Rhodopseudomonas palustris: one gene and its partners. The protein of the gene in region 2 interacts with the protein of the main gene of each other region in a pairwise test. Links are inferred from orthologs where the notes say so. Each region holds a gene or a part of one and is shown on either strand. Other genes may lie near its edges.

Region 1 (2,877 bases), 2.2 Mb from region 2 along the record:
GCCTGCTCGATGCCGGCAAGGTTTCGCGCGGCCTCGATCACCGCCATCTGCATGCCGAAGCAGATGCCGAAATACGGCACATGGCGCTCGCGCGCGAACTGCGCCGCCCTGATCTTGCCCTCGGCTCCGCGCTGGCCGAAGCCGCCCGGCACCAGGATGCCGTTGACATGCTCGAGGAACGGCGCCGGATCCTCGTTCTCGAACACCTCGCTCTCGATCCAGTCGAGATTGACCTTGACCTTGTTGGCGATGCCGCCGTGGCTGAGCGCCTCGATCAGCGACTTGTAGGCGTCTTTCATCCCGGTGTACTTGCCGACGATGGCAATCGTCACTGCGCCTTCGGGATTACGGATGCGCTCGTTGATCTCGTGCCAGCGCGCAAGCTGCGGCGGCTCCTTGGCGGCAATCGCGAACGCCGCCAGCACTTCGTCGTCGAGCCCGGCGGCATGATACGCCTCCGGCACCGCGTAGATGCTGTCGGCGTCGCGCGCTTCGATCACCGCGCTTTCGCGGACGTTGCAGAACAGCCCGAGCTTGCGCCGCTCCTCCTTCGGGATCGGCCGGTCGGTGCGGCACAGCAGGATGTCGGGCTGGATGCCGATCGAGCGCAGCTCCTTGACCGAATGCTGGGTCGGCTTGGTCTTCAGTTCGCCGGCGCTCGGAATGTACGGCAGCAGCGTCAGGTGAATGTAGATCACGTCGCCGCGCGGCAGATCGTTCTTGATCTGGCGGATCGCCTCGAAGAACGGCAGGCCCTCGATGTCCCCGACGGTGCCGCCGATCTCGACCAGCACGAAGTCGTAGCCGTCGTTGTCGCTGACGATGAAATCCTTGATCGCGTTGGTGACGTGCGGAACCACCTGGATGGTGGCGCCGAGATAGTCGCCGCGGCGTTCCTTGGTCAGAATGTCCTGATAGATCCGGCCGGTCGTGATGTTGTCCTGCTTGGTCGCAGGCCGGCCGGTGAAGCGTTCATAGTGGCCGAGGTCGAGGTCGGTCTCGGCGCCGTCGTCGGTCACAAACACTTCGCCGTGCTGATACGGCGACATCGTTCCGGGATCGAGGTTGAGATAGGGATCGAGCTTGCGAAGGCGGACCTTGTAGCCTCGCGCCTGCAGCAGGGCGCCGAGCGCCGCCGATGCCAGACCCTTGCCGAGCGAGGAAACCACGCCGCCGGTGATGAAGATATACCGCGCCATGGGACTTTACCTTTAAGGCCCTCGGTCCGATTCGCCAAAACGATTCGTACCCCTCGGGCAGTTTGACAGATGCCTGTGGGTGACTCTGAAAGATCAGCTATTTCAGACGATTGCTGAAGGGATCTCAGATCAGAGGCGAGATCCCTTCAGCGCATGCCGGCAATGCTTATTGCGACTGCGGCGGGGTCGGCGCCGCGGGCGCTGCCGGTGCCGCCGGCTGCTGGTTCTGCTGCTGATCGGTCTGCCGGAGCGTGTCGAGCAGGCCGCCGCCTTGAGATACCGGCGGTGCGGGCTGACCCGGAACCTGCTGCTGAATCGGCGCCGTCGGCAGAATCGTCGTCGGCTTTCGATTGTAGCTCGCCAGCCAGGTGAGCAGCAGGCTGGTGATGAAGAAGCCGACCGCCAGAATCGCCGTGGTACGGGTCAGAAGATTGGCGGTGCCGCGGCTCGACATGAAACCGCCACCGCCACCGCCGCCGACGCCCAGGCCACCGCCCTCGGACTTCTGCAGAAGCACCACGCCGATCAGGCCCAGCACCAACATCAGGTGAATGACGATAATGACAGTCTGCATCGTACCCTTCCATCGCAAGCCAACGCCGCCGAATGGCCGACAGGCGCCGGCAGGCGCTGCTCGACAGGCTTGCGGGATAAATGAAGTCGCGCGGTGTCTACACGATCGCGCGGGGATTTGTCACCCCCGCATGGTTCCAGAAACGCCGCAGCAGGACCGCTTGGCGCGGCTTAGTTAGGGACAGCCGGCAGCAATCGCAAGGAAATCCGACGCCTTCAGGCTCGCGCCGCCGATCAGGGCGCCGTTGACGTGCGGCACCGCCAGCAATTCGCGGGCATTCGAGGGCTTCACCGAGCCGCCGTACAGAATCCGCATCGTCTCCCCGGCGGCGCCGAACCGTTCGCTCAGGGTCTGGCGGATAAAGCCATGAACCTGCTCGACATCGGCCGTCGTCGGGGTGCGGCCGGTGCCGATCGCCCAGACCGGCTCGTAGGCCACCACCAGATTCGCCGCGGTGGCGCCGTCCGGCAGCGACCCGGCCAGCATCCCGGCCACCACATCGAGGGTGTGGCCGGCGTCACGCTCGCCCTGAGTCTCGCCGACGCAAACGATCGCCACCAGCCCCGCACGCCACACCGCCTGCGCCTTGGCACGAACGATCGCGTCGGTCTCGGCATGGTCGGCGCGGCGCTCCGAATGACCGACGATGATCGCAGCGGCGCCGGCATCGGCCAGCATCTCGGCGGCGATGTCGCCGGTATGCGCGCCGGACACGTTGGCATGGCAGTCCTGGCCGCCGATCGCGAACGGCAGCGCCTTGCCGCCGTGCGCTTCCGCGACTCGCGCCGCGAAGCTCGCCACCAGCGTCGCCGGCGGACAGACCAAAAGATCGATGCCTTGCGGCAGCTCACCCGCGCCCTTCAGCATCGCGTCAAGCTCGGCGACTGAATCCTTCAGGCCGTTCATCTTCCAGTTTCCAGCAATCAGCGGACGAACGGCGGGGACCGGCATGAGCACACTCGCGATAAAGGGTTGAACCGTTCCGCTAGCAGAGCCTATTGCGAGACTCAAGGAGACGTGAACGCCTTCGCTGCGGCGATCCGCAGCAGGAGCTTTGCAACACGATGGCATCTGGGAGCTTCGCGCCCAGGCCGCGGTTGCGAC
Region 2 (3,570 bases):
TTTCTTCGGAGAGCTATCATTCAGTCATTCCGGGGCGCAGGCGCAGCCTGCGAACCCGGAAATCTCGCCGTTCGGGACCCCAGCAGGATTTCAACAATCCCGCGATTCCGGGTTCGTGCAGCATTGCTGCGCGCCCCGGGATGACCGCTGCGGGTTCGAATTCCAGACAGCAAAATGCCCGGCCTGAGGCCGGGCATTGCGAGTGTCTTGATCAGGCCTGCAGCTCTTTACGCGTAGCGGCCGTGGCAGTGCTTGTACTTCTTGCCGGAGCCGCAGGGGCAGTCCTCGTTGCGGCCGACCTTGCCCCAGGTCTCCGGCTTGTTCGGATCCCGAGCGGCCTTGTCGGCCGCCTGGGCCGGAGCAAGCGAGACGCTGGCAAGCGCCATTTCGTCTTCGCCCGTATCGGGGTCCATTTTATGGACCTCCATCGGCGGCAGCTCCTGCGGCTGATCCGGCGGAATGATCTCGACCCGCATCAGTTGTGCGGTCACCGCCTCGCGCAGGTGTGAGCTCATCTCCTGGAAGAGATTGAACGCTTCGGATTTGTACTCTTGCAGCGGATCGCGCTGGCCGTAGCCGCGCAGGCCGATCACCTGGCGCAGATGGTCGAGCATCACCAGATGCTCGCGCCACAGATGGTCGAGCGTCTGCAGCAGGATGCTCTTTTCGGCGTAGCGCATCACGTCGGTGCCCCACTGCCCGACCTTGGCGGCCATGTGCTCGTCGAACACCCGTTCCAGCCGGGTCATCAGCTCCTCGTCGGCGATGCCTTCTTCCTTCGCCCATTCGTCGACCGGAATGTCGAAGCCGACCACGCGCTGCAATTCCGCCTTCAGTCCGGCGACGTCCCACTGCTCGGCATAAGCGTGCTCGGGCACGTACTTGGAAACCAGATCCTCGATATAGGTGTGGCGCATGTCGGTGACCGTCTCGGCCACGCTGTCTTCTTTCATCAGCTCGACGCGCTGGTCGAAGATCACCTTGCGCTGGTCGTTCTGGACGTCGTCGAACTTCAAGAGGTTCTTGCGGATGTCGAAGTTGCGCGCCTCGACCTTCTGCTGCGCCTTTTCCAGCGCCTTGTTGATCCAGGGATGGATGATCGCCTCGCCTTCCTTCAGGCCGAGGCGGGTCAGCATGGTGTCGAGCTTGCCGGAGCCGAAGATCCGCATCAGGTCGTCTTCCAGCGACAGGAAGAACTTGGAGCGACCCGGGTCGCCCTGACGTCCGGAACGGCCGCGGAGCTGGTTGTCGATGCGGCGGCTTTCGTGGCGCTCCGAGCCGATAATATACAGACCGCCGGGGCGTTTGGCGGTCTTGGCCGGCTTGTTGCCCTTGGCGGGCTCGATCTCGATCTCGTCCTCGGCGTTCAGCACCATGGTGCGGAAGCGCTCGATGTCGGCCTTGATCTCGGCAATCTTCGCCGCCTTCTCGGCTTCGTCGGTGATGTGCGCGGCTTCCTGCTGAATCCGCATCTCCAGCGATCCACCGAGTTTGATGTCGGTGCCGCGACCCGCCATGTTGGTGGCGATGGTGATCGCGCCCGGCACGCCGGCTTCGGCGACGATATAGGCTTCCTGTTCATGGAAGCGCGCGTTCAGCACTGCGAACAGCTTTGCCGGCTTGCCCGCGCGCGCCGCCGCATACAGCTTGTCCATTCCCTTCGGGTCGGTGAAGTCGATCTGCTTGTACCCGTTCTTCTTCAGATACTCGGCCAGCACCTCGGACTTTTCGATCGAGCCTGTACCGACCAGCACCGGCTGCATCCGCTTGTTGGCGCGCTCGACCTCGGCCAGGATCGCGGCGTATTTTTCTCCCTGGGTACGATACACCTCGTCGTCTTCGTCGAGACGGGCGATCGGCAGGTTGGTCGGGATCTCGACCACTTCGAGCTTGTAGATGTCGAAGAACTCGTCGGCCTCGGTGGCCGCCGTACCGGTCATGCCGCCGAGCTTGTCGTACATCCGGAAATAGTTCTGGAAAGTGATCGAAGCGAGCGTCTGGTTTTCCGGCTGGACGGTGACGTGCTCCTTGGCTTCCAGCGCCTGGTGCAGGCCTTCGGAATAGCGCCGGCCCTGCATCATGCGGCCGGTAAACTCGTCGATGATCACCACCTCGTCGTTGCGAACGATGTAGTCCTTGTCGCGGTGGAACAGGGCGTGGGCGCGCAGCGCCTGGTTGACGTGGTGCACCACCGAGACGTTCTCGATATCGTAGAGCGACTCGCCCCGGAGCTGGCCGGCGTCACGCAGCAGCGTCTCGATCTTCTCCATGCCGCCTTCGGTCAGCGTCACGGTGCGCTGCTTCTCGTCGACGTCGTAATCCGACTTGTCGAGCCGCGGGATGAAGGTGTCGATGGTGTTGTAGAAGTCGGAGCGGTCGTCGAGCGGGCCGGAGATGATCAGCGGGGTGCGGGCTTCGTCGATCAGGATCGAGTCGACTTCGTCGACGATCGCGAAATGATGCCCGCGCTGGACCATGTCCTCCAGCCGGTACTTCATGTTGTCGCGCAGATAATCGAAGCCGTATTCGTTGTTGGTGCCGTAGGTGATGTCGCAGGCATAGGCGGCCTGGCGCTGGCTGTCGTCGAGACCGTGCACGATCACGCCGGTGGTCATGCCGAGGAAGCCGTAAATCTGGCCCATCCAGCCGGAGTCGCGGGTGGCGAGGTAGTCGTTGACTGTGACGACATGCACACCCTTGCCCGGCAGCGCGTTGAGATAGACCGCCAGGGTGGCGACCAGCGTCTTGCCTTCGCCGGTCTTCATCTCGGCGATGTCGCCCTCGTGCAGCACCATGCCGCCGATCAACTGCACGTCGAAATGGCGCTGGCCCAGCGTGCGCTTGGCCGCCTCGCGGACGGTGGCGAAGGCAGGGACCAGGAGGTCGTCGAGAGTCTTGCCGGCGGCCAGCTCGGCGCGGAATTCGGCCGTACGGGCGCGCAGCGCCTCGTCCGAAAGCTTGGACAATTCCGGCTCGAGCGCATTGATTGCGGCGACCCGCGACTGGTAACCCTTGACCCTGCGGTCGTTAGCGGAGCCGAAGAGTTTGCGGGCGAACGCGCCGATCATGCCAGCTTCCTGTTGTTGCGGTGTGACTTCGCAGCCGTAATGCCGTTCGCTCGAGCCACTATCAACTCATCGTGACGCTCGGGCACCTATCAGAATACAGGTGCTCGCGCGAAATGATTGGTAATCCAGCAATCCGAGGGCCGGCTGCTCGGGGCGCGGTCGCGCGACGACCGCCCGACCCGAGCCTGTGGCGGCACAGATATGGCTGGGCCTGGGGGTTGTCAACGCGCCGACCTTTCAGGGATTTCATCATTTTGACAGAGTTTTCGCGTTGCCAAGGTGCCGCGATTGGGTGACTCTCCGGGCGCCCCGACACCCCGGCTTTCAAGACAAGGATTTTCCATGACACCTGCGTCCAACGCAGTCTCATCCGGCCTGCGCGCCGGCCTCCTCAGCGCGGCTGTGACAGGTTGTCTCGCATTTGCGCTGCTGGCCGCCCCCGCGGTGCGCGCCGAAGATGCCAACCCGGTCCTCGCCAAGGTCAACGGTGCCGAAATCCGCC
Region 3 (3,017 bases), 240 kb from region 2 along the record:
TTTGGCGCCGTGGTGATGATGCAGGCTGCGCGCGTCCGATGTCGTGGGAACGAGCATCAGCGCGGCTGCGATCATGCAGCCGGCGATGGCGGCGCGGCGCGCGCCGCGTGCGTCAGGTGCCGCTGCCGGTGCCAACCAGCTTCCAGTTCGGATCGCGCGAGCTGGTGTCGCGGGCGAAGGTCCAGACATCGGTGATGTCGGTGACCTTGTCGGGCGAGCCGTCGACCACCGCACCGGTCTTGTCGCGGGTCGCGGAGATCATCTGCGACACGAATTTCAGCGTCAGCATCGCGGTGCGATCACGCAGCTCCGCGCTGATCAGCTCGGCCTTCTCGATCGCGACGAAGCGGGATTCGACCTTCAGGTCGTTCTTTTCACGATCCTTGATGGCGGCGTCGAAGCTCTCATAGACCTCGCTCGACAGCAGGTCGCGCAGCGAGCGGCGGTCGCCGTTGGCGAACGCCATCACGATCATCTCGTAGGCACTCTTGGCGCCGTCCACGAAGTGACGGGCATCGAACGAGGAATCGTGTTGAGCGATGGCGTTGAGGCCGTGTTCCAGCTCGGAATCCGGCTCGGCGATGCCTTTCCAGCGGTCGGAGGGCGGCACCACGTCGGCATTCGGCGCGATCGGAGCCTGATCGATCACGGTGCCGGGCATCGAAATCACGTTGTTGTCCTGCTTGCCCGAAATCATGTCGCGCGCCGCGGCGCGATCGAACGGGGGCCGTTCGTTGCCGGTGCGCTGGCCGAGCACATTGCGCAGACGCAGGAAGATGAACACCGCGAGCGCCAGGAAGATAATGGTGTAAATATCCACGTCGCATTCACTTTCTGATCGGGCCGGGGCCTGCCGGCGCGGCTTTGGTCTCCGGCCTCGTGGCGCCAACGCGGCAAGGCCGGTTTTCACCATGTAGGCATCAACCGCGGCACGCCAATGGCGCGTTTTGGCACAGCCATTGGGGTTCGCAAGCCCAAGCGCGATCTCTGGAGCAGTCGTCGCGCGAGCTTACGCGTTTCGGGCCGATCCGGAAACCGGGAGCGGCCCGAAACCTGGTCGGGCAACGGTTAACGAATGGTTTATCGATGCGGCCTCGGGAACAAGGCGACCAGATTGCCGGTATCTGACGAAGGGCTGGACCGGGATCCAGCAGAGGCGTCCGTCTACCTTGTGGAACGCCGCAGGCGTATGATAGCCACTCGCCCCAGCACCCGCCCATTGTTGCGACGCTCGCCGCCGGCCGGCGGTCGCCTTCAGTCCGCTTCCAGGAGATTCATCGATGACCAACGGTAACGGCACGCCTCCCGAGGGTGCTCCTCCGCAGCTCAATGTGTTGGCGCAATACACCAAGGATCTGTCATTCGAGAACCCGAACGCTCCGGCGTCGCTCGCGCCGCAGCAGCAGCAGCCGGCGATCAACATCCAGATCAATGTCGGCGCCAACAATGTCGGCGAGAACGAATTCGAAGTGACGCTGTCGATCGAGGGCAAGGCCGAATCGGGCAGCAGCGTGCTGTTCAGCTTCGAACTGGCCTATGCGGGCGTGTTCCGGGTTCTGAACGTGCCGCAGGAGAACCTGCATCCGCTGATCATGATCGAATGCCCGCGGCTGCTGTTCCCGTTTGCCCGCGAGATCATCGCCAGCGCCGTGCGGGACGGCGGGTTCCCGCCCCTGATGCTCGATCCGGTCGATTTCATCGGCCTGTATCGCCAGAACCTCGAGCGCGCCCAGCAGCAGGGCCAGCCGAGCTGATCCGCTCGCCGCTCACGTTCATGACTTCTGCAATGCCCGGCCGACGTGCCGGGCATTGTCGTTTCGGGAAGACAAATAGTCAGGCGCCAGCGGCCAAATAGTCCGGCCAGATCGCCTTCTCGCCCATGGTGGCGATGAAGTCGCGGTGGGCTTCGAGGTCGGCGTCGGTCAGCCGGTTCGGCAGCGGCGCGGGTCGCTGGCGGCGACGGTTCTCGCTGGCAGCTCCGACCACCTCGGCCGGCACATCGGCCAAAATGAGCTGCGACTGCCGGGCACCGATCAGGTCGATATAGACCTCGGCCAATAGCTCGGCGTCGAGCAATGCGCCGTGCTTGGTCCGGCGCGAATTGTCGATCGCGTAGCGCGAACACAGATCGTCGAGCCGGTTCGACACGCCCGGATGCTTGCGGCGGGCGAGCAGCAGCGTGTCGACCAGCCGGTCGCGCGGCACCGGCGCACGCGACAGCCGTGACAGTTCGGCATTGATGAAGCCGATGTCGAATGAGGCGTTGTGGATCACCAGCGGGTCATCACCGATGAATTCGAGGAACTCATCGGCGACCTGGGCGAACAACGGCTTGTCGGCGAGGAACTCGGCCGACAGTCCGTGCACCGCAAAGGCCTCGGCCGGCATGTCGCGTTCGGGATTGAGGTAGCGATGATAGGTGCGGCCGGTCGGCATCCGGTTGAAGATCTCGACGCAGCCGATTTCGACCAGCCGGTCACCGCGCAGCGGGTCGAGGCCGGTGGTTTCGGTATCGAGGACGATCTCGCGCATCGCTTCTGATCAGGTCGTTGTTGTCGGGGATCCGGCGAATCAATCGCGCCGGCGCGGCATTCTAGCAGCCGCCTCGAGGATTTCGCGGATCTGGGCCCGCACCGGGTCGAGTCCGTTGGACGTATCCACGACGAAATCCGCACGCTTGCGCTTTTCGGCATCGGGCATCTGCCGAGCCAGAATGGCGTCGAGCTTGTCGGGGGTCATGTTGTCACGCGCGAGAATCCGTTCACGCTGCACCTCCGGCGAGGTCGTCACCACCACCACCGCGTCGACACGCTTTTCGCCGCCGGTTTCGAACAAGAGCGGCACATCGACCACTGCGACCGCGGCGCCGGATGACTCGGCATCGTCGAGAAACTGCTGGTGATGGGCGCGCAGCATCGGGTGCACGATTGCTTCGAGCCGCTTCATCGCAGCCGGATCATGCACAACCTTTGCCGACAGCAGCGCGCGATCGACCTTGCCGCCGACCGTGGTGCCGG

The links.
Region 1: the proteins of secA (region 2) and secG interact in binary tests that used the Escherichia coli proteins (3 or more experiments, as listed by UniProt). The link is inferred for Rhodopseudomonas palustris from one-to-one orthologs.
Region 3: the proteins of secA (region 2) and secB interact in binary tests that used the Escherichia coli proteins (3 or more experiments, as listed by UniProt). The link is inferred for Rhodopseudomonas palustris from one-to-one orthologs.

Annotation. Positions count from the first base shown.
Region 1 is NZ_CP041387.1:2,137,662-2,140,538, forward strand. What follows is about bases 70-2,792. They hold secG (preprotein translocase subunit SecG), read right to left. Parts: upstream 1,774-2,792; coding sequence 1,366-1,773; downstream 70-1,365. Other genes in these bases: FLL57_RS09780 (CTP synthase), read right to left, coding at 70-1,199; tpiA (triose-phosphate isomerase), read right to left, coding at 1,948-2,724. In the rest of the region: more of FLL57_RS09780, read right to left, coding at 1-69. UniProt on the Escherichia coli protein: Subunit of the protein translocation channel SecYEG. Overexpression of some hybrid proteins has been thought to jam the protein secretion apparatus resulting in cell death; while this may be true it also results in FtsH-mediated degradation of SecY.
Region 2 is NZ_CP041387.1:4,357,967-4,361,536, reverse strand. Bases 28-3,443 are described here. They hold secA (preprotein translocase subunit SecA), read right to left. Parts: upstream 3,069-3,443; coding sequence 228-3,068; downstream 28-227. Other genes in these bases: FLL57_RS20055 (peptidylprolyl isomerase), read left to right, coding at 3,411-3,443. In the rest of the region: more of FLL57_RS20055, read left to right, coding at 3,444-3,570. UniProt on the Escherichia coli protein: Required for protein export, interacts with the SecYEG preprotein conducting channel.
Region 3 is NZ_CP041387.1:4,594,443-4,597,459, reverse strand. Bases 155-3,017 are described here. They hold secB (protein-export chaperone SecB), read left to right. Parts: upstream 155-1,280; coding sequence 1,281-1,754; downstream 1,755-3,017. Other genes in these bases: coaE (dephospho-CoA kinase), read right to left, coding at 2,572-3,017; dnaQ (DNA polymerase III subunit epsilon), read right to left, coding at 1,834-2,532; FLL57_RS21210 (Tim44/TimA family putative adaptor protein), read right to left, coding at 155-820. In the rest of the region: mltA (murein transglycosylase A), read right to left, coding at 1-75; more of FLL57_RS21210, read right to left, coding at 113-154. UniProt on the Escherichia coli protein: One of the proteins required for the normal export of some preproteins out of the cell cytoplasm. It is a molecular chaperone that binds to a subset of precursor proteins, maintaining them in a translocation-competent state.